3 regions of the Ruegeria sp. D1(2025) genome follow, and region 2 is predicted to be linked to each of the others. Evidence: riboswitches for the same ligand, from Rfam matches in the RefSeq annotation. Region 2 holds a riboswitch; each other region holds the start of a gene.
What was found. A riboswitch is a leader RNA that binds a small molecule or an ion and turns the genes downstream of it on or off. The one in region 2 is predicted to bind cobalamin.
Positions count from the first base shown of each region.

Region 1: it holds a riboswitch for cobalamin, as region 2 does, so the genes downstream of both, ACR1XU_RS19545 (DUF1636 domain-containing protein) here and ACR1XU_RS10810 (DUF4198 domain-containing protein) in region 2, are expected to answer to the same signal.
Region 3: it holds a riboswitch for cobalamin, as region 2 does, so the genes downstream of both, ACR1XU_RS13950 (hypothetical protein) here and ACR1XU_RS10810 (DUF4198 domain-containing protein) in region 2, are expected to answer to the same signal.

Region 1 is NZ_JBQFPO010000011.1:31,892-39,467, reverse strand. Features, by position in the region: gene cobG (precorrin-3B synthase) at 1-303, opposite strand, end outside; gene cobN (cobaltochelatase subunit CobN) at 300-3,593, opposite strand; gene cobW (cobalamin biosynthesis protein CobW) at 3,597-4,652, opposite strand; gene ACR1XU_RS19545 (DUF1636 domain-containing protein) at 4,649-5,029, opposite strand; cobalamin riboswitch at 5,124-5,331, opposite strand; gene ACR1XU_RS19540 (hypothetical protein) at 5,818-6,153, shown strand; gene ACR1XU_RS19535 (YybH family protein) at 6,325-6,831, opposite strand; gene ACR1XU_RS19530 (LysR substrate-binding domain-containing protein) at 7,076-7,576, shown strand, end outside.
Region 2 is NZ_JBQFPO010000003.1:283,476-291,051, reverse strand. Features, by position in the region: gene ACR1XU_RS10835 (AraC family transcriptional regulator) at 1-189, shown strand, start outside; gene ACR1XU_RS10830 (energy-coupling factor ABC transporter ATP-binding protein) at 235-891, opposite strand; gene cbiQ (cobalt ECF transporter T component CbiQ) at 888-1,670, opposite strand; gene ACR1XU_RS10820 (cobalt ABC transporter permease) at 1,670-2,251, opposite strand; gene cbiM (cobalt transporter CbiM) at 2,248-2,859, opposite strand; gene ACR1XU_RS10810 (DUF4198 domain-containing protein) at 2,866-3,651, opposite strand; cobalamin riboswitch at 3,781-3,980, opposite strand; gene ACR1XU_RS10805 (LacI family DNA-binding transcriptional regulator) at 4,339-5,364, shown strand; gene ACR1XU_RS10800 (winged helix-turn-helix domain-containing protein) at 5,369-6,583, shown strand; gene ACR1XU_RS10795 (fumarylacetoacetate hydrolase family protein) at 6,587-7,285, opposite strand; gene ACR1XU_RS10790 (pyridoxal phosphate-dependent decarboxylase family protein) at 7,497-7,576, shown strand, end outside.
Region 3 is NZ_JBQFPO010000005.1:168,996-176,571, forward strand. Features, by position in the region: gene recR (recombination mediator RecR) at 1-557, opposite strand, end outside; gene ACR1XU_RS13935 (YbaB/EbfC family nucleoid-associated protein) at 619-963, opposite strand; gene ACR1XU_RS13940 (DNA polymerase III subunit gamma/tau) at 1,059-2,819, opposite strand; gene ACR1XU_RS13945 (phosphatase domain-containing protein) at 2,990-3,493, shown strand; gene ACR1XU_RS13950 (hypothetical protein) at 3,495-3,902, opposite strand; cobalamin riboswitch at 3,990-4,210, opposite strand; gene ACR1XU_RS13955 (alpha/beta hydrolase family protein) at 4,376-5,284, shown strand; RNA gene ffs (signal recognition particle sRNA small type) at 5,284-5,382, opposite strand; gene ACR1XU_RS13965 (bifunctional 2',3'-cyclic-nucleotide 2'-phosphodiesterase/3'-nucleotidase) at 5,422-7,302, opposite strand; gene nudC (NAD(+) diphosphatase) at 7,480-7,576, shown strand, end outside.

The sequences.
Region 1 (7,576 bases), on a different contig from region 2:
CGGCGAGACGAGTATGTTGCGCCGCACCTCAATGCCGGGCTCTGCATCCAGCAAGTCCAGTGCAGAGAGTTTTTGAAGCAGAGGCTGGTGATCAGCTTCGCTCACGCCGCGCAATTGCAGGTTGGCCCGGTTGGTCAGATCGATGGTGCCGTTGCCGAATTGCCCTGCCAGCTCGCACAGGCCCAATGCCTGTTTGGCATCCAGCCGCGCCAGCCGAGGGCGCACACGAACGACCAGCCCGTCGCCGGACATCATCGGTCGATGCGCGCCGGGGCACCAGCCTTGTACGATCGGTGCGCTCATCTCAGACCCTCCAGATCGGCCCGGATCGAGTTCCGGCGCGTGTTCCAAAGCCCGGCCTCCAGCAGCGCGCGGAACCGGTCCTGCATGGCCTGATGCGCTTGCGGGTTGGCCTGTTGCAGGAACGCGTCCACCTCGACATCGCCCAGCGTCGCGTCATGGTAGAGGTCAAAAAGATGTGGCGCGACCGTACCGGACAGGTGGGCAAAAGAAGCCATGTGATCCAGCGTCGCCGCGATCTCGGCCGCCCCGCGGAAACCGTGGCGCTGCATCCCCGCGATCCAGGCGGGATTGGCGGCCCGGGCATGGACGACGCGGCTGATTTCTTCCGGCAGGGTGCGGGCGCGGGGTTTATCCGGATTGGTGTTGTCGAGGTGATAGAGTTGCACCTCGCCGCCGGTAATCTTCTTGGCCGCCGCGAAACCGGCCTCATGCGTGGCATAGTCGTTGGCCAGCAGCAGGTCGGTTTCGGTCAGGTCCTGAAGGTGCACGAAGCTGTCCGCATTGGCGACCTGCCGGGTAATGCCGTCGATATCCTGTGCGACGTGTTCGCCTTCCAGTGCGAATGAACTGGCCTGTAGCCAGGCCTCACCCGCCTGCGTGCGGGCCTCGTCGGTGTAGGTTTCCGACAAGTGTGTCATGTTCAGACCATAACTGCCCGGAGCCGGGCCAAAAACCCGAGGGTTCGGGGTCTGCCCCGCGAAAGGGTTCCAGTCCGGCGCTTCGTCCCGCTGGGACAGCGCCCGAACGGCTTGGCCAAATAGAGCGGAGAGCGTCGGGAATACATCCCGGAACAGGCCCGAAACACGCAGGGTCACGTCCAGACGTGGACGGCTGAGGTCGGTGATTGGAAGCACTTCGATGCCTGATACCCGCTCTGATCCCTTGTCCCAGACCGGTTTTACGCCCAGCAGGTGCAGCGCCATCGCGAATTCCTCGCCGGCCGTGCGCATGGTGGCAGACCCCCATAGATCGACGATCAGGCCTTTCGGATAATCGCCTTCCTCCTGCAGGTGCCGCCGAACCAGTTCCTCGGCCAGTTTCACGCCTTGTGAATAAGCCGCGCGGGTCGGGACCGACCGGGGATCAGTGGTGAAGAGGTTCCGCCCAGTGGGCAGCACATCCGACCGCCCGCGATAGGGCGAGCCGGACGGTCCAGCCTCAATTCGCTTTCCGGCCAGCGCGTCCAGCAAGGCGGCGCGTTCGGCGTGTGCAGATGGCGCGGGGTCGAAATTGCCGGTCACTTCAGGCACGCGGCCAAAGATGTGCAATCCGTCGCCAAACTGGCTTTCCTTGATGTCGCAGACAAAGCGGTCGATGCGGGTGATTGCCTCGGCGATACAGGTGGCCTGGTCAAGACCAAGATCGCTTTCCAGACCGATGGCCTGCGCTTCCTGCCGGATATCTTCCTGCAAGCGGTCGCGTCGTTTTGGGTCAAGCCCGTCTGCGTTCGAGAATTCGTCCAGCAGCGATTCAAGCCGAACCATTCTGTCCGGCGTGCCGCTCTCCTTCATCGGGGGCGGGATGTGACCCAGCGTGACGGCCCCGATCCGGCGCTTGGCCTGTGCGGCTTCGCCTGGGTCGTTGACAATGAAGGGGTAGATCACCGGCAAATCACGGATCAGCGCCTCAGGCCAGCACTCGGCGGACAGGGCAACGGATTTTCCCGGCAGCCATTCCAGAGTGCCATGGGCGCCAATATGGATCAGTGCGTCGGCGTGCAGGCTTTTGCGCAGCCAAAGGTAAAACGCGACATAGCTGTGACGCGGTGTGCGCGAAAGGTCGTGATAGTCGTCATCGCGCAGTTCAGGCGTGCCACGTTCGGGTTGCAGCGCGACCAGCGCCTTGCCCCGGTGCAGCGCGGTAAAATGAAACGCGCCATCAACAAAGGTCGGATCATCCTCGGGCTTGCCCCAGACTGTTTGCAGGTCCGTATTCAGTTGATCTGGCAAGTGTGCAAGCGCGGCCAGGTAATCTTCGACCGACCAGGCAATCCGGGCGCCCAGCAATGTGTCGGCGATCGGTTCGGCAGGGGCTGTGTCGTACCCGGCGCATTGCAAATCTGACAGCATCGCTTCGGCTGACGCCAGCGCATCAAGGCCCACCGCATGGGCCATCTGCCAGTCCTTGCCGGGATAGGTGGACAGGACCAGAACCGGCACCTGTTCCGCTTTGGGCCGGTCGTTCAGATTCAGCCAGCCGGTTACACGATCAATGATCGCTTCGATCCGTTCAGGTTCAGCGCGGTGGGCAAAGCGGGAATACTCCAGGTGCGGATCGCGTTTGCCCGGTTCCTTGAATGAAGCGATGCCCGCCGAGATCCGCCCATCCACTTCGGGCAGCACGACGTGCATGGCAAGGTCGGCGGGGGAAAGACCGCGTTCGGCCTCGGCCCACGCTTTGCGGCGTGAAGTTGCCAGAGCGACCTGGAAAACCGGCACACCCGCCGCGTCAAGCGGAGAGGTTCCCGACGCGCCTTTGCCGGAGAAGGACGTGGCATTGATGATCGCCGAAGGTTCCAGTGCAACGATGTTTCGGCGCATCCAATCGGCGGCGGCGGGTGCTTTGAGAGAAGGGGCGAACATGCCCATTGCCTCGAACCCACGCGCACGCAGGCTGTGGATCAGGGCGGCGACCGGGGCGGTGTCGGCGGAGGTCAGGTAGGCGCGATAGAAAGTGACGATGATGCGTTTCGCATCGTTCGTAAATGCGGCTTCGACCGGGGTTACGCCGCGGACAGGGCACCAAACACCGCATTCGGGAAGGGTTTTGGCCCCCAACACCGGTCCGGCGTAAAGCCCCGCCGCCAAGGCCATCTGCGCCAAAGCGGCCTGCGCCGCGACCTCGCCGCCGGTGTCGCACAGATGTGCCAGCCGCCGCAGGGTCGAGACGGGCAGGGTGGAATAGTCGTCCAGCCGGGTATCCTCGCGCCCGTCGGCGGGCAGAACCGCCAGCGCGATGCCTTTGGCCTGCGCCAGCGCAAGAACCTGCTGCAGCCCGTAGGACCAGTAAGGCACCCCACCAATCAGGCGGATCAGGATACCTTTTGCACCGTCAAGCGTCTGTTCCACATATGTGTCAACGGACAGAGGGTGCTTCAGCGCCGTCAGATTGGCCAACCGCATCGTCGGCATTCGCCCTTCCGGCCCACCGCCGCGATGCCAGCCTGCCGCGAAAGCACCGAGATCGCTGTCCGAAAAGGACAACATCACCAGATCCGCCGGGCTCTGGCCCAGATCGGTCGGGGTCTCGGTTTCTTCAAGCCCGTGGCTTTCGCGGAAGACGACGTGCATGGCTTACTCGGCGGCCTCGGTCACACCCACGAGGATATCCCGGATTTCGGCCTCTTTGATGTCGTCGTGCTCGGCAATGACCACAAGACGCGAGCGGCGCTCCTCGCCGGGTTCCCAGGGGCGGTCGTACTGATGACGCACCCGGGCACCGACAGCCTGAACCAGCAGACGCATCGGTTTGCCGGCAACTGCCGCATACCCCTTGACGCGCAGGATGTTCAGTTCCCTGGCCAGACGTTCGATCTTGGCAACCAGATCGAGTGGGTCACTTTGCTCCGGCAGTTCGACGATGATGCTTTCGAAATCGTCATGTTCGTGGTCGTGGTGACCGTCGTGATGCGACGGACGCGCGTCCATGTCATCCTCGGCTGCAGCTTCCAGACCGAGCACGACGCGGACGTCTACGACGCCTTCGGCAACCTCTACGACGGGCAGCCGGCGCGGGGCCTCAGCTGCGATGACCTCTTTGGCTTTGGCAACACCCGCTGGCCCGGCCAGATCGGGCTTGGTCAGCAGGATGATATCGGCGCAGGATATCTGATCCTCGAACACCTCGGACAGAGGCGTTTCGTGGTCGATCGAGTCATCGGCCAGACGCTGGGCGTCCACGGCTTCGACATTCGGAGCGAAGCGACCTGCCGCGACCGCCTCGGCATCGGCCAGAGCGATCACGCCGTCCACAGTGATTTTCGAGCGGATATCGGGCCAGTCAAAGGCTTTCAGCAGCGGCTTGGGCAGGGCGAGGCCGGAGGTTTCGATCAGAATGTGATCGGGGCGCGGGTCCAGCGCCATCAACGCCTCGATGGTCGGAATGAAATCATCGGCCACGGTGCAGCAGATGCAGCCGTTTGCCAGTTCCATGATGTTCTCTGCCGGACAATCGGGAATGGCGCAGGATTTCAGAATATCGCCATCGACGCCCACGTCGCCGAATTCATTGACCACGACCGCCAGACGTTTGCCCTGCGGGTTCTGCATCAGGTGCTTGACCAGCGTTGTCTTCCCCGAGCCCAGAAAGCCGGTGATCACAGTGACGGGTAATTTCTCAAGAGTGCTCATTTCAGGGCTCCAATCGGGGGAATGCGGGAGGCGCAGTTTTTGCGGAAATGTTCGGGGCGCTCGCGCCATTTGACCAAGCCGTCCTCGGTCGCCAGATATTTGGTCGCACCGTCGACAATGACGTCAACGTGTTCGGCTTCGTTCAGGTTCTCATAGACAAAGGTCCAGCGACCCGGTCCACCGCGCAGCACGATCGAGCAGCCCTGATCGCAGTTCGACAGGCATTCGACGGGTTTCAGCGTGATGCCTTCGGGCAGGTCGGCCTGTTGCAGCGCTTTGTGCAGCAATGTGCCGGGGCGTTTTTCATCATCCTCGACGGGCAGTCCACGGCGGCACGTGGTACAGACCAGCAACTCGACTGGTGCGGTCTCGGTCATGTCTCTCATCCCCCCAAATCCTCTTCGCGGGGGACGGGGTTTCATGCGGGCCACGCGTCTGCACATGGACCCGACACCGGAACACCCCGCCCGGTTTCTTCTTCGGGTGCTGGCAGGTCTCCCGGCTTGCGGATGTCAGAGGCTTGCTCTGGCAGATGTCCCGCCTTCCCGGCCTTTCGGCCAGTGGCTATGGGCACCCTCTCCGGTCACGGTCGCGGGGGCGGCTGCGTTTGACGGAAAAACCGCTGACGCATTCCCTTTTCATCCATCCAGGGATGGACACCAACGGGTCGGACATGCGGCACAGGCGGGGGACTTGTCAAGCTTCAGGATGCGCGGCTTTGCCGCCGGAAGGAAAAAGCGACCTGAGGTGGTCACTCAGCGGCATCGCCGGGCGCTTGCTGCGCCGGAAAACCTGCGTGATTGAGGGGGTCCGTCTGATCTTCGCTGGCTTTGGAAGGGGTCGGCGGGACCCGGACGGGCGGGGCAGATTCGGCTTCAGAGCGACTGGGGCAGGCCGTGTGTGGACGTTGCGGCGACCAATCGACCGTCATCTCCGAGCATCGCTAAACCGAGGGATTGGGGTTTCGTTGATTAAGTAACCGCCGTTCCGACCGGCTCGAGATACTCCATTTCAGTATTCGCGCAAGACCCGGCAAAAACGACCGCTTCGAGATCAAATCTGATGGCCGTCTTGCCGTGCACAGAGTAGCCAGAATTTTTGCAAAATTATGCCTCAAACTGTCCTTAGCGGGCGTCGGCGAACAGAATATGCCAGGAAACAAAAAATGAAAAAGTTAGCAGCTTTTCTTGTGTTCTTACCCGTCGCTGCAGTTGCGGAAGACCGGGCGTTCGAGTGTGAAGCGCCGGATGCAAAATATCCGGAAATGGCGGCCAAGCTGGTCAAATACGAAGGCCAGAACAAAGGGCATATTACCATTGGTGATATCGACAATAAGGCTGAGGTGTATCCCGGCCTCGACACCCTGACTTACCTGTATATCGGTGACGGCTTTACCCTGAATTACAACGTGAATCTCAAGACTGGCACGTTTGACTATTCGGCTTCGGGCAGCAAATCCGGATGGGGCAAAGGCAGCTGCAAGGAAGTTGTGGCCCAGTAATTCGCTAATGCCCGATCTGCGGGTTGGGCCTTTCGGTTGCCGAGAAAAGTACTTGCCTGGTTCCGTCCGGAGGCCAATGTAGTTGGCCGAGGACGGAACCCGGTAATAAGCGGCCGATCCGGTATGTGTCCAAGCCATTTGGGCGGCGTGCCAACCAATCAAAGCTTTTGATCAGCAAGGTTCGGCACGCCCCGAACACGCGGGCGCTATTGATCTGCCGGCGCTGAAGGTATTCGCGTTGGACCAGATATCCCGCGCCACGCGCCATGTTCCGTCATCTTCGAGATGGTAGATATTGATGCCATGGCCGGTGGAAACAGTGGCAGGGCCCGGGTCACGCGGAACATCGGTGGCGGTAAACTCATAACGCTCAAACGCCCAGTCCGCCGCCACAACAAATTCCAGCGATTGCTTTTTCCAACTGGTGTGAACGGCGTCGAAATACCCGCGCACCCAGGGCCCGACCTTGGCTTTGCCTTCCATGACAGGCGCGCCAGGAGCGATGAAGACCACGTCATCAGTGACCGTCTCAAGGAATTGATCCAGTTTGTTCGAGTTGATCGCTGCAAGATACGCTACGTGTGCGGCTTGCGGAGTCTCGGCTTTGGTGTCGGGCAGCGCCGGTGCCGCGATGGCCAACCCTATTCCAGTAAAAAGCATGTTTATCCTGATAGTCATATCGGCCTCCAAGCATTTGCGGCGATTGGACCTTGCCGGTTGTTCAAACCCGCCTGTCAACGCAAAACGCATTGCAGGACGATCGCATTGCAACGCAATTCGACAGGCTTTTAGGGCAATCGCAATTTCAGATAGCTACACCACTGATTGTTCAACTCGTATCGGGTGTATTTCTCGACAATAGTTACGTTTGGTGTACCTTGCGAGGCAGGAAAAAATAGCAATCATTAAGTATTTCTACTGAATGAACCTTATTGACTGGCATAAGTTGCCGCCGCTTTCGACCCTCAGGGCGTTTGAGGCGACCGGCCGTTTAGGCGGCTATTCTGCTGCGGCGCGTTCACTGAACGTAACCACTGCCGCAATTGCCCAACAGGTGCGAAAGCTTGAGGCTGATCTGGGGATTCCACTTGTGCGCCGAGAGGGACGTGGACTTGCTTTGATCGAGGCCGGTCGGACGCTGGCCAGCACGCTCAACGACGCATTCGAGCAGATCGCAAAAGGCATTGATGATGTGACGGCTCAGGAGGCCGCTCGCGGTGTGAGTGTGTCTACGACTGTCCGATTTGTCGACGCGGTCATCATGCCACGTCTTGGCGGCTTCTGGGCGGAACACCCCGGCATCCAGGTGTCCTTCGCTGCGGAAGGAAATTCGTGGGACGTCGATCTCGAAGCTTTTGACATTGCGATACGCGGAGGCCCGCCAAACCATGTTTGGAGCGGCGCGGCCCAGAAACTGCTTCTA
Region 2 (7,576 bases):
TCTTTTCAGGACATCAAGGATGCACTGCGCCGCGACATTGCCATCCGCGCGCTTCAGCAAAGTACGCTCAGTATTGAACAGATCGCCTTTGACACCGGATTTTCGGCTCCGGCGAATTTTCACCGCGCCTTTCGAAAGTGGACCAGCCGGACCCCCGGGTCATACCGTGTGCACGCGCAGGCTTCCTGACGACGGCACTTCGTCGCGGACGTTCGCATACCTCGTGGGAACAGATCATTCACTTGGGCTGACAATCCGCCCGTTCCGCAGTTCCAGCGTATCCGGCGCCAGTGCTTCCCGAAACGATGGTGCGTGGCTGACCAGCAGAATTGCCTGCGGCAGGCCACAAAGAATCTCTAGAAGTCGCGCTTCATTTTTGGCGTCAAGCGCATTGGTGGGCTCATCCAAAAGCAGCGCCTCGGGCTCCATCGCCAAAACGGTTGCAAGGGTCACAAGCCGCTTCTCTCCACCAGAGAGCTTGTGCGTAATGCGATCACGCAGACTTGACAGATCCAGATCGGAAAGCACTCTGTCGACTATGGCCAGCGCCTCGGACTTGCTGCGCCCGAGGTTGAGAGGACCAAATGCGATGTCTTCCGCCACTGTCGGACAAAACAGCTGATCATCAGGATCCTGAAAAACCAGCCCGACCTGACGGCGGACTTCGTGAAAATCCGCCTCGACGCGCCTTTCCTTTCCCAGGACGGTCACGCGCCCGGCGCTTGGTGTTTGCAGGCCAAGGGCGATGCGAAACAGGGTAGATTTTCCCGCGCCATTCGGGCCCGCAATCGACAGGCGCTGCCCCGGTTCAAGCTGCAGCGAAGCGCCGTCCAGCACTGGTGGCTGGCCGGGATATGCAAAACAAATGTCTTCAAGCTTGAGGATCGTCATAGATAATCCAGGAACAGCAGGCCAAGGCAAACGGTGCACAGCATCGCGGCGAACATGTGATCGCGTCGTGTCATGTTAAAGTCCTGCAGCAACAAAAGACGCCCGGAAAACCCCCGGCATTTCATCGCCGCCAGAATCCGCTCGGACCGTTCAATCGCGCGCACCAGCATCATGCCGACCAGATACCCGAAGCTTCGGTAGGTGTGCCAGTTTGTGCCGGGGCGAAATCCGCGGATCTTCATCGCGCCGCGCAGGCGCAGGTATTCTTCCCGCAACACCTCGATGTAGCGGATGGTGAACATCAAAAGGTGCACAAGCGCCTCGGGGCAGCGCAGCTTGTGCAAAGCGTGTCCAAGCGTCACAGGTTCCATCGTTCCGACCAGAACCATCAGCGCAAGGATGACCGCGTTGGCCGTCAGTGCAATCTCGACAGCTTTCCAAAGGCCCTGCCAACTGGCCGGAAAGCCAAAAACCGTGAACATCGCGTCACCGGGCATTGAGAATGGCAGCAACACCAGCATGAAGATGATGAAGCTGTCCATCATGGCCATACGCTTGAGGGTCCGGCCGACTGGCAAGCGTGACATCACCAGTAACCCAAGCGAGACGGACAAAGCGCCGATCAGCGCCGGAATGCTGTTGAGGGCAACCGTGACGATGGCAAAGATGCAGGCCAAAACGATGCGCATACGGGGATCGTAGTCTCCGATCATCCCGAAATGGGCGGCTTTGCCTGCCTCGGCCAGTGTTTTGGCCTGTGGTTCCAGCGCATGTGCCATCAGGTGGCCATCTTTTTTCGCGCGGCCAGGTAAAAGCCGATGCCGAACAGACCAATGATATAGCCAATACCACCCAAGATGTTCTGCAGATCATTGTGCTCGCGGTAGGCGGCGATCTCGCGCCGCAGTGGGCGGGTTTCGTCGCGCACCGCTTTGGCGATGGCGGCGCGTTCCTCATCCGAGAGCGAGGCCACAGTCACCGCTGCCGCGCCATCCGCAGATGCAACCGGCGTGGCTGTTTCAGAAAGCTCGGCTTCGACCCCCATGATTTCTGCCACTTCGTCGGCCGACATGGCAACTTCGGCGACGTGCCCTGCACCCAGATCTGCCTTGAATGTATGAGTCACCGCTCTGGTCGGGCTGTAGAGAAAGAAACCGTCCGTATCGGTTACTGTGCGTCCCAGTTCAGAGCCGTCGGGGCCATAGACGATGACCTCCTGGTCTGCGGCCATATCGCCATTGGAAAACCCCAGCTCGCCTTCGATTGCGTCGCCTGCCGGAAAAACGCCTGCAATAACCTTATGCGCAAGAGCCGGGAGCGGGGCGAGAGCAAGCGTACAAACAAGGATCAACTGTTTCATGTGGACGCAACCTTTACAAAAAGTTCCGGTTTGACCTTGCGGGCCAGAAGAACGGCAAAACCTGTCAGCACGGCCTCGATAGCCATGACGGGAATGTGGGCGAAAAAGACAAGCTTGGCAGCGGGCAGGAACTCATCGCCGGACAGCGCCAGCGAGACCGCGACAAAAGCCGTCGTGGCGGCGATCGAAAACGCACCGCCGATGCCGCCCCAGATCGCCCCCTGAACAGGCGAGCCACGTGCGATCAGACGACCAAAGATCATCCAGGTCAACACCGCCGGAAGGGCGATATTCACCGTGTTGATCCCCAGCACGGTCAATCCGCCAAAACCGAAGAACACGGCTTGCAGCAGCAAGCCGACAAAAAGGGCCGGAAAGGCGGCCCAGCCGAGCAGAAGCCCGGCCAGACCGTTCAGAATCAAATGCACAGACGACGGGCCAATCGGCACATGGATCAGCGAGGCGACAAAAAAGCTGGCCGACAACACGCCCGCCGTGGGAATGCGATCCAGATCCAGCGATTTCAGGCCCAATGCGATCCCGCCAGCCGCGGCGACCGCACCGCCGATCACGACAGGGTTTGAAAGGGCTCCGTCGACGACGTGCATTCAGGCTTACTCCAGATCCCAGGCGCGGATCCAGATGACCGCATCCTGGCTCAGCTCTTTGCCTTCATGCTCGGTTTCCGGACCCACGCCCAAAGCGGCGAAGCCCCAGTACCCGGCTTTTGGCACACCAAAAGTGAAATATCCGTTGTCATCCGAAATCGCGACCAACGCGCCGCCCGGCAATGGGGACACGGTGGCGTCCTTCGCGCCGGTGCCGGTCATGTCCGGTGCTGCGGCGATGTACTCGATTTCGATTTCTGCGCCGGCGACGGGCTGTCCCTCGCTCAACACGCGACCGGTAAAGGTTGACCCGGCGATGATGTTGTAAGGTTTGTTCAGCGGCAGAATCTCGGTGGCCAGCCCCTGCGGCTGATCCCAGTCGGTCGGCAGTTCGTTTCGGTTGAGGTAAGCCTTGGTGATTTGCTGGATATAGATATCCTCTGATTCTTCGTAGTAAGGCGCAGGAACTGTAACCACCACATAGTCACCCGAGCGTTTAACCTGAATCGAGCCCAGGAACGCTTTGGCGATGTTGTCCGGTCCTTCAAAAGTGGTTTCTTCCAGCGTATCCATCAGATCGGTTTTTTCACCGTTGTGGATTACAAAGAATTCTTCCGGTCTTTCCAGGGTCATCACGTGACCAGCTTCAAACGGGTGCCAGAAAACCAGTTTGACCGGAACGTCACCGGGGCGTTCGATCATCGTGTCGTCGGTATATTCCAGCAGGAAATGGGCCTGCGCCAATGCAGGCATCGCCAAAGCAGCCGTTGCAGCCACCAGCAGTTTTTTCACAAATCGAGTCCTTCTCACGTCGCGCCTTCCCCGGCACAATTCTGCTTTGACGATGGGGAACGCGAAGCCATCTGCCTTGTCGGGCAAACAGATCCGGCGCACACCCCGTCGCCGATGATGAACGCCCCTTCCAAGGGCGCATGTTCGGCAGGTCTCCTGACTTGCGGGTCAAAGCGCTAAACTAACCTTCCCGGGATACCCCAGTGGCATTATCAGCCGCGCTCGCCGCCTACAGTTGCGGGGGCAGTTGCAGAGTTGGCGAAATGTGCCGCACTGCATTCCCTATTGCTTCCGAGGATGTCCCCGGAACCGAACATGGCCCGTTCATGCCAGAATATGTAAGACACGGTCAACAATTGATTGCGGCGTTGCATGGGCCATTTGCGAAATCAGAAATTGCATGTTCGCGCTTGCTACGCGGTTTGGTATGCGCCACCGCGAGTGTGTGTATTTTCTTAGATATCTTTCCGCGTTCAATAGTCGTCGGTTCAGTTCGCGGACTTGAGATTTTTAGGCCTGAAACTGCGGGCGTTGACTCGCGTTTAAAATTGAACTCGCCGCAAATATGTAGGGTCGCTCCGATGCACAAAAGGTCCGACCGGCCCAGCGCTCGATGCAGAAGCAGAGTTGTTGTATTTGCCGCCGTGTTCACGCTACCATCGGGCAAAACAACAGTGCAGGTGCCTCGTGACCACAGAAACAAAACGCCCGCTTACCCTTCGCGATGTCTCGGAAGCGTCGGGGGTATCCGAAATGACGGTCAGCAGGGTCCTGCGCAATCGGGGTGATGTATCAGATGCGACCCGAACACGGGTTCTGGCCGCCGCAAAAGAGCTGGGATACGTGCCCAACAAAATTGCGGGTGCGCTGGCATCCAGCCGGGTCAATCTGGTCGCTGTCATCATCCCGTCACTGTCCAACATGGTCTTCCCCGAGGTCCTGACCGGCATCAATCAGGTGCTGGAAGACACCGAATTGCAGCCAGTGGTCGGCGTGACCGATTATTTGCCGGAAAAAGAGGAAAAGGTCCTTTACGAGATGCTCTCGTGGCGGCCTTCGGGCGTGATCATCGCGGGTCTGGAACACACGGAAGCGGCCCGGGCGATGCTGGATTCCGCGGGCATTCCGGTGGTCGAAATCATGGATACCGACGGCAAACCAGTGGATGCGATGGTCGGCATTTCGCACCGCCGTGCCGGCCGCGAAATGGCGCAGGCCATACTGAAGGCCGGATACCAGCATATCGGTTTCATGGGGACCAAGATGCCTTTGGACCACCGCGCGCGCAAACGATTCGAAGGCTTTACCGAGGTTCTGGGCAAACACGGGATCGAGATCGAGGACCGCGAGTTCTACTCGGGCGGGTCGGCACTGGCCAAGGGGCGCGAGATGACGCAGGCGATGCTGGAACGGTCGCCGGAACTGGATTTTCTGTATTATTCCAATGATATGATCGGCGCTGGCGGGCTGTTGTACCTGCTGGATCAGGGGATAGACATCCCTGGTCAAATCGGGCTGGCAGGGTTCAACAATGTCGAACTGCTGCAAGGTCTGCCTCGCAAACTGGCAACCATGGATGCCTGCCGGCTGGAAATTGGCCGTCAGGCCGCAGGGATCATCGCGGCACAGCTGGCCGACCCGGAAGCCGAGATTGAAACCCGCGTGACACTGACGCCAAAAATCAGCTACGGCGACACACTGAAGCGGCGTTAGAGTCTTGGCACTGCCGAAACTGGACAACCGGACAGCCCGTGCGGCGTTCATGGATCGTCACTTGCTGTCCGAAACCCCGTCGGGCAGCGCAAAGGGCGCGGATCTTCTGGACCTGATCCGACGGCTTGGTTTTGTTCAGTTGGACAGTATCAACACCGTGGCCCGCGCCCATGACATGATCCTGTTTTCGCGCAGGTCCACCTATCGCAGCACACATCTGAAGCGCCTGTATGAACGGGACAGGGCGCTGTTCGAGCATTGGACACATGACGCCGCCGTTATTCCGATGGAGTTCTACCGGCATTGGCACCTGCGCTTTCAGCGCGACGCCGATTTGTTGAAAGCCCGCTGGAAGAATTGGCGGCGGGATGGATTTGAACAACAGTTCGCCTCGGTTCTGCTGCACATCCGCGATCACGGTCCGGTATCCTCGTCCGATGTGGGAAAGGACGAAAAGAAAGGATCGGGCGGCTGGTGGGACTGGCACCCGTCCAAAACCGCGCTGGAGTTCTTGTGGCGCTCGGGCGCGCTGACCGTCATTGGCCGGGACGGCTTTCAGAAACGCTACGACCTGACCGAACGGGTGATCGAAACTCATCTGTGCCCCGGTCATGCACCATGCGATGCCGAAGGAACGGTGGACTGGCTGTGCAACGCCGCCCTGGACAGGTTGGGGTTTGCAACATCGGGCGAACTAGCTGCGTTCTGGGATACGGTCGGCGCGGCCGAGGCGAAAGACTGGTGCGCCGCGGCCCAGAAAAACGGCGCAATTGAGGAAGTCGAAATCAGTTGCGCGGATGGGCGTAAGAGGAAAGTGTTTTCCCGCCCGGGTTTGGTTGAAGAGGCCCGTGAACTGCCCGCGCCACCGGGCAGGATTCGCGTGCTCAGCCCGTTTGACCCGATGCTGCGGGATCGAAACCGCGCCGAACGCCTGTTCGGGTTTCACTACAGGATCGAAGTGTTTGTGCCCGCACCCAAAAGAACCTACGGCTATTATGTCTTCCCCCTGCTCGAAGGTGATCGGCTGATCGGCCGGATCGACATGAAGGCCCACAGGGATTGCGGCGAATTGCGGGTACAATCCGTCTGGCCCGAGCGAAAGTTGCGCTGGTCAGAGGCGCGCACCCGCCGTCTGGAGGCCGAGCTGGACCGGGTGCGCAGGTTTGCCGGCCTTGATCGTGTTGAGCTTGCCGACGGCTGGCTGAAAGACCCTAAATAGGCTCTATTCAGCCTTTGACAGGGTCAGGTGGATCGGTTCAAGACCGTCAATTCCGCCATCAATCACATCACCGGCCTGGACCGCACCAACACCGGCCGGGGTGCCTGTCATGATCAGATCGCCCGGACGAAGGTGATAGTAATTTGAAAGATGGCTGACGATCTCATCTATTTTCCAGATCAGCTCATCCAGGGTCGCATCCTGCCGGACTTCACCGTTGACGCTCAGATGAATGCGTTTGTCTTCGTCCGGCGACCAGTTCTCTGACCGGGTCAGCGGCGCAAAAACGGCACCGTTTTCCAGATCCTTGCCCAGATCCCACGGGCGCTGCTTGTTCCGTTCACGGATTTGCAGGTCGCGGCGGGTCATGTCCAGCGCGCAGCCATAGGCAAACACCGCGCCCAAAGCCTGCTCGCGACTGACGCGGAACACCGGCTGACCGATCGCAATCGCCAGCTCCATTTCGTGATGATAGTTTTCGGTGCCCGGCGGATATGGCACGGTCGCCCCGGTCAGGATGGCGTTTGGTGCGGACTTGGTGAAATAGAACGGCGCCTCGCGGTCCACAGTATTTCCCATTTCAGCCGCATGGGCCGCATAGTTCCGCCCGACGCAAAAAATCCGGCCCACCGGATATTCGGCCTGCTCGCCGACAACCGGTATCGCAACAGGGTCGGGAAAAGAAAACAGCTTGTCCTGCATGACAGCCCCCAGTTTGAAACATCGCCGGGCATCTTAGGTGTCTTCCCATCACTGGCAAGACGTTGGCGACCGGGATGCACACCGTTTTGACCTGACATTCAAGACTTCGGGTTTCTTAGACGCATTGACCTTTCGCTCCGGATAACTCTCACTGCCCCGGAAATTCAAACACCCGGGACATCCCGGATCAGACGGAAACACGGGGAATAGCATGCAGTGGAACGAATTCGCGGAATGGGGCCGAAAAGTCGCTGACTGGACGCAGAACTATCACGAAACCGTTGGCGACAG
Region 3 (7,576 bases), on a different contig from region 2:
GTCCCGTCGTCCAAATAATCCAGCTCACCCCCAATTGGCACACCCTGCGCAAGTGAAGTCAGGCGGACCTGTCCCTCCAACTGGTCGGCAATGTAGTGGGCGGTGGTCTGTCCGTCGACTGTGGCGTTCAGGGCAAGGATGATCTCGGTGATGCCCTCGGCCGTCACGCGGTCTTTGAGGCGGGGTATGCGCAACTCGTCCGGGCCGACACCGTCCAAGGCCGAAAGTGTACCGCCCAGAACGTGATAGCGGCCTTTGAAGACACCGGCACGTTCCATCGCCCAAAGATCAGCGACATCCTCGACGACACAAAGCTCTCCGGTGGCGCGGGCCTCGCTGTCGCAGATGTCGCAGATGTCAGCGGTACAGACATTGCCGCAATTCAGGCATTCGCGGGCGGTGGCGGCGACCTGCTGCATTGCGTCCGAGAGCGGTGTCAGCAGCAGGGCGCGTTTGCGGATCAGGTGCAGCACCGCGCGGCGGGCCGAGCGCGGGCCAAGCCCCGGCAGCTTGGCCATCAGGTCGATCAGGTTGTCGATGTCGCTGTTCGAACTCACGGCCTGTCCTGTTTGGCACCGAAGGGAGCCTCCGGCGGGAGTATTTTGGAAAAGATGAAGATCAGAACGGCAGTTTGATGTCTGCCGGCAGCCCCATGCTTTCAGTCAGCTTGGCCATTTCCGCCTGAGAGCGCTCGGCGGCCTTGGTCTGCGCGTCCTTGATGGCGGCCAGGATCAGGTCCTCGACCACTTCCTTGTCGTCTCCGTTGAAGATCGACGGGTCGATGTCCAGACCTTTGAGTTCGCCCTTGGCGGTGGCGCTGGCCTTGACCAGACCGGCGCCGGATTCGCCGACAACCATGAGGTTGTTCAGTTCTTCCTGCATTTCGGTCATTTTGGTCTGCAGGTCCTGCGCGGATTTCATCATCTTGGCCATATCGCCCAGACCGCCTAAACCTTTGAGCATCGGGTTTCTCCTGTAAATCGATTTGACGCCTAAATACGAAGGGTGACTGCGTGACACAAGGGGCATGGGCATCCTCCTGTATTCCAGGCAGATGTTCAGTCCTCTTCGAACGGGTCCCATTCGTCTTCGACCTCGGGCAGAGCCTCGGTTTCGACCTTGGCGGCGCGCTGTTCCGGGGTTTCGATCCGTTTGATGCGCGCCTTGGGAAACTGCATGAGTACCGCCTGAACCAGCGGGTGCTGCTCGGCCTGTGACCTTAGCGCGAGGTCGGCCGCATCGCGGATCTCGGCGATCGTGGCGGCTTCGCCATCTGCCACGATGGATACGGCCCACCGATTGCCTGTCCAGCGCTGCAGCGCCGTACCCAGCCGTTGGGCAAGGTCTGTCGGGGCATGATCGGTCGGTGTAAATTCGATCCGGCCCGGTGAGTAGGACATCAGCCGCACACCGTTTTCGACCTCGACCAGCAGCTTTACGTCCCGGTTTGTCCGGATCAGTTCGACCACATGTTCGAAGGTCGGATAGCGCGCCAGAGCAGTTTGGACGTCCTGTGCCAGGGCCGCAGTCGGCGCGCCGGCGGGACCGTGTGGAGCGGAAACGTAGGAAGACCTTGCCGATGCCTGAGGTTGTACCGGGGCGTGCGAGGGTACGGCCATGCCTCCACCGGGGCCTCCGTTCGGCGTGGGTGGAGGTGCGTCCTGCAAACGTTTGATCAGTTCTTCCGGGCTTGGCAGGTCGGCCACATGGGTCAACCGAATGACGGCCATTTCCGCTGCCATCATGGCGTTTGGTGCGGCTGAGACCTCTTCGAGCGCTTTCAGCAGCATTTGCCACATGCGGGTCAGGACACGCATCGGCAGGGCTTCGGCCATTTGCTGTCCGCGTGCGCGTTCGTCGGGCGAAACGGTCGGGTCCTCGGCGGCGTCTGGCGTGATTTTGACCACGGACACCCAATGGGTGATTTCGGCCAGATCGCGCAGCACGGCTAGCGGGTCGGCGCCCTCGGCGTACTGAGCGCTTAGCTCTGTCAGAGCCCCCGCCGCGTCGCCGCGCAGGATCATGTCCATCAGGTCCAGGACGCGGCCCCGGTCCGCCAGACCCAACATCGCCCGGACCTGATCGGCACTGGTTTCCCCGGCCCCGTGCGAGATCGCCTGATCCAGCAGCGAAGTTGCATCACGCGCCGAACCCTCGGCCGCCCGGGTGATCAGCGCCAGTGCGTCCTCTGCGATCTGAGCGCCCTCGGCGGTGGCGATCTTGTTCAGAAGACCGATCATGTCCTCGGGTTCGATCCGGCGCAGGTCGAAGCGTTGGCAGCGCGACAGGACCGTCACCGGAACCTTGCGGATTTCGGTGGTCGCGAAGATGAATTTCACATGTTCGGGCGGTTCCTCAAGCGTCTTGAGCAGCGCGTTGAACGCGCTGGTCGAAAGCATGTGAACCTCGTCGATGATATAGATCTTGTAGCGTGCGCTGGCGGCACGATAGCGGACGCTGTCTATGATCTCGCGGATGTCGTTGACGCCGGTGCGGCTGGCGGCGTCCATCTCCATCACGTCGACATGGCGGCCTTCCATGATCGCCACGCAATGTTCGCATTGGCCGCAGGGTTCGGTCGTCGGTTTGCCGTCGCCATCGGGGCCGATGCAGTTCATGCCCTTGGCGATGATCCGCGCCGTCGTCGTTTTGCCGGTGCCGCGGATGCCGGTCATGATGAAGGCCTGCGCGATCCGGTCTGCCTCGAACGCGTTTTTCAGGGTGCGCACCATGGCATCCTGACCAACCAGGTCGGCAAAGGTTTCCGGGCGGTATTTGCGGGCAAGAACCTGATAAGCGGGGCTTGGCGTGTCGGTCATTTCTGCTCTGTCGGATTCGTATCAGAAGTGCAGCGTAGAGTGCGCCGCCGCCTGCGTCCACAGCCGGTTCGCGAAATTCATTTGGGAATGCTTCGGGATGCGCGTAAAAATGAAGGTGAAAGCATTTTTGACCGGATTCTTGTGCGTAACGATTAAGGAGGGCGCGTTGCATGTCTCAGATGATTATTCATGCGCTGCAGGTCGGAGGAGGTACTCTGGCCCTGACATCAATGCCGGGACGTGGGGGTAATTATGCCCAGGACCTGAATGCGATTTCCGACTGGAAACCAGGTCTTGTCATTTCAATGACGACCGAAGTCGAGATGCTGCAGGACGGCGCGCGTGACTTCGGAACCGACATTCAGGCGCGCGCCTGCCGCTGGGTCCATCTGCCGGTCGAAGATTTCGGTGCACCCCCCGACGCCGTGACCGCGCGCTGGCCCGATGTAAGCGCGGCCGTCCGCCATGCCCTGTCAGGGGGCGGGCGCATTCTGGTGCATTGCCGGGGCGGCTGTGGCCGGTCCGGAATGGTGGTGTTGCGCCTGATGGTCGAATGCGGCGAGCAACCGGGTGCAGCCCTGAAACGGTTGAGGGCGGTGCGGCCCTGTGCGGTTGAAACAGATGCACAACTGGCATGGGCCACGCAATTGATTCCGGCCAGCGCGGACCCGTAGCTTAGGCCGACAAATGTCCGGCCTGGGCCGCCACTTGGCGACCTGCCAGGGCCGAAGCTTCAAGCATGGCGCAGGGCGGGTCCGACAGAATTGCGGACGGCAGCGCACGGAACTCTGCGCAGAACATCATGTCTGCATAATCCTCCAACCTGTCGCCCGGAGTTTCCTCATTCGTTCCGCAAAACACCCGGATTTTGTCTGGCCGCGCGTGGAACCGGGCCATGCACCCTTCGGGGCAATGGGCAAGCTCGCTGCTGCCTTCAATGGCGAATTGCGGGGTTGCGGCCGGGCCGGCGCTTGCCACGGCGCGCGTCAGAGCCCGCGCCATTTGCGCCAGTGCCGGACAGGGTTTGCCGGTGCGCTGGCACACAGTGGCAGAAAATTCGTGTGTCCTTGTCTTCCAGATCATAATGCGCCCTCCGCGCGCGGCGCGGGGCAAGGATCAGGTGTGACGGGGCTATGCCATCAGGACCTGCCCGGACACCCCGCCCGAGTTTCGGTTTCAGTATCGATGGCAGGTCTCCTGACTTGCGGGTCATCGCTTTGCCGACCTTCCCAGCCTTTCGGCCAGTGGTGTTTCGGCATTGCTCACCGCTTACAGTTGCGGGGGCAGTCTCGGCCTTGGTTCCTTCCGGCAATGCCAGACAGAACCGCACCGTGTTCCCTTTTCATCCCGGCCCGTTAAAGGGCGCGGAAACCATCTCCTCATCGCTAGCGGTTGCCGGGTCCCCGAGTCAAGCGCATTGCGCGGGCCGAGGCATTTGGTCCGATGCGTGGTCGGGAAAGCGGACGTTTGGTCATGTTTGCACCGGGTTGACTTGAGCGGGCGACTGGCCTGACAGATAGGTGAACTGAACTGTTCAGTTGAGAGCGGAGCATGATATGTTGGACATACAGGAACAGGTCTTGACCGAAGACATACGATTTCCCTCCGGGACGGCTATGCTGTCGGGTCGCCTGTACCTGCCTGTTGCAGCGCCTGATATCGTAGTTGTTCTGAACAGCGCGACCGGCGTTCCCCAGGACTATTATCAGCATTTTGCCCGGTGGCTGGCGGAAGAGCAGGGCATTGCCTGTCTGACCTATGATTACCGCGATTTCGGAAAATCGTTATCGGGGCGTCTGAAGGATTCGCGTGTCACCATGTCCGATTGGGCGCTGATCGATATTCCCGCGGCCCGGGCCGAGATGCGACGGCGATTCCCAAGTGCGCGGCAGTGGACCATTGGTCATTCGCTGGGGGGTATGCTTGAGCCATTGCAATCGGATGTGGATCAGATCGACCGGATGATTTGTGTGTGTTCAGGCCTGGTTACGTTGTCGGATCATCCCTGGCCCTACAGGGGGCTGGCCGGAATCTTCTGGTACGGGCATGCGCCTTTTGCAGTTCATGTGCTGGGGTATCTGCCCGGCAAGGCCATTGGGTTTGGTTCGGACCTGCCGTCAAAGGTCTACTGGCAATGGCGAAAATGGTGCACCTCGCCGAACAGCTATCTGCCTGAAATTGGCCAAAGCCTGCCCGCAGCGACCTGGCCGCGGGCCGGTGGTCCGGTTGACCTGTTTGCGATTTCGGACGACCAGATGGTGCCTGAAAATGCGGTCTGGAGGCTGGCCGAGCTATACGGCCCGGACGCCAACCGTCATGTGCTTGAACCAAAGGATTTCGGGCTGAAATCCATTGGCCACATTGGTGTTTTTGCGCGCAAAAACAAAGCGGTCTGGCCGAGGCTGATCGAGTCTGCGGAGCAGCAAGTCCGTTCCGACCGGAAAGATGTGACGATTGCGGGATGAAGTGAGAGGTTGGACATCGACCCAAGCGGGGCTCGTTGTGGCTGCTTCCTTCCGGACCTGACCAGGTTGGCGAGGCGCTCGCCCGCGCCAACCTCTCAATCGTCGATATAGGGAAGTTGCGCCAGGAAGACAACCCGTCAGAGTGACAGTCTGATCCGCAGAAAGCCTTCCGGGTCATGCCCCAGCACATGCGGATCGTATGCGTCCAGTTCGGAAAGATGCGCCCTTGCTCCCGGCCCGGTTTTTAGAATCGAAGCGTGCCCGGGAAGCCGGACAAGGCTGAAGGGGAAGGGCGCAGATTCAAGCGGGTCGTCCGGTAGTCCCCCCGAAAGATAGTCGCGCAGGACGTCCCTGATGGGTAAGGTCGGCAGATCGATCTGCCGGGCCTGATGCGCAACTGGGAAGTGTCCGCCGCCGCTGGCCCGGTAACTGTTCAGGGCCACAACGAATTTCTGGGTGGGTTCAATTGGGATTCCACCGCAGAAAATCTCGCGGACACGGTTTGCAGCGGGATTGACCAGCATTCCGTGAGAATCAAAACGCGCCGGCTGGGAAAGATCGATCCGATAGGTCAGGCCGAACAGCACATCGAAGTTATGCCCGGCCCGTGTTTCATCGGTCAGAGTGCGGACAGCTCCTGCATCCACCTGATTGAAAATGCCCGCCGACATTTCAAGCCAGTCACGGACCATGTCGCCGGTTACAAGCACGGCGCGCAGTTCATTCGGAAAAGAATGAAGATCCGAAACATTACGCAAACGCACCTTTCCGGGCGGTACATCCGTGTAGGAGCGCGGTCCCGCGCGGCCTCCGAACTTGCAGGGAGAAACAGCGGACAACAGTGGAAGCCCCCGTAGGTCTTCGTCCAAGTAACGACGCAGCGCTGCGGCCTGGGCGCTGGCGACCAGAGCGAGGCCCCGATCCGGTGCGCAAAAGCTGAAATAGCTGTGCAGGCTTTGACTGGTGTGGCCCACGGGTCTTGAGGCCAGTGCACGGGTTTCTTCGTGGCCGTAACTGAACAGATGCTGCATTCCGGGGTCTTCGGAAACCGCTTCGTTCCCGTGCCGGGAGAGAACAGGCGGCAGCTTGACCTGCTGCCCGACAACCGTCCATGGCCCGGCAGAGGTTTTCTGCACATGCAGGTCGATGATGCCAAGATGCGTCCCGGCGACGCCAGGCATGACAACCGGTTTGCCATGTACATGCCCCCGGGTTGCGTCCGTGTGATCCAGCCCTTCGTGATCCTTGCCGGGAAGTGTGAGATGCGTATGGCCTGCAACAATGGCGTCGATCCCGTCGATCGCGGCCAACGGTATGACGGCGTTCTCCAATCCGCGCGCGGGTTCCGAAGGTCCAAGGCCCGAATGCGCCAGCGCGACAATCACATCGCTGCCGTCCGTGCGCAGGGCCTCGACCGTCTTTTGCGCGGCCTCCAGAATATCTTCGAACACGACCACATCCTGTACCCGGTGCGCATTCCATTGCTCTGTCTGCGGCGGCAGGATCGACAAAAGACCCAGACGAAACGGGGTTTCGACGCCGTCAACCAGAAGAGAGCGTTCTAGTATTGCGCGGTCATTCCATTTGGCCCCGGTGGTCAATTGCCGGGCATTGCTGCAAATCACCGGGCACGGTGCGCCGTCCAGAATACGATTCAGCGTCGGCAGGCCAAAGTCGAAATCATGGTTGCCCAGTCCGATTGCGTCATAGCCAAGTTCCCGGAAGGCCTGCATCAACACGTGGTTGTCATCAGTCTGCTCTGCCGCCCAATCGCCAAACGGCGTTCCCTGAAGGGCATCTCCGTTGTCGAACAGGAATACCAGTGCTCCGTCTTTCTGCGCTTCTTCTCTGGCAGCGCGGATCAGACTGGCCGTTCGGGTGAAGCCCCGCGCCGGATCCGGTTCATCCGCGTGATAGTCGAACCCTGTCAGATTCATGTGCAGATCGGTCGTGGCCAAAATCCGAATGCGACCGGCTGAAGTATGTTGGCGCTGAGACGAAACAGTGGTCGGGTGCAATTTTCTACTTTGGGCAATTCAATCTAAGCCATGTTCACTAAAAGAATGAGTAAGTGCAAATAACTTGGCGCCGGTGGGACCATTCAGCGGCATTGCCACGTCCCGGTGTTCATGAATTGGCATTGCAACAACTCGGCAGTCGTGGCAGCCCTGTGCGCAACACACTGAGGATATTAAATGAAAAACGCGGAGTCAGTGACATTTGGCGGCTCGGGCCTGGATCGCGCAGCGCATCTCCGGGGAGATTCGGACAGGCTGGAACAGATGAAAACTG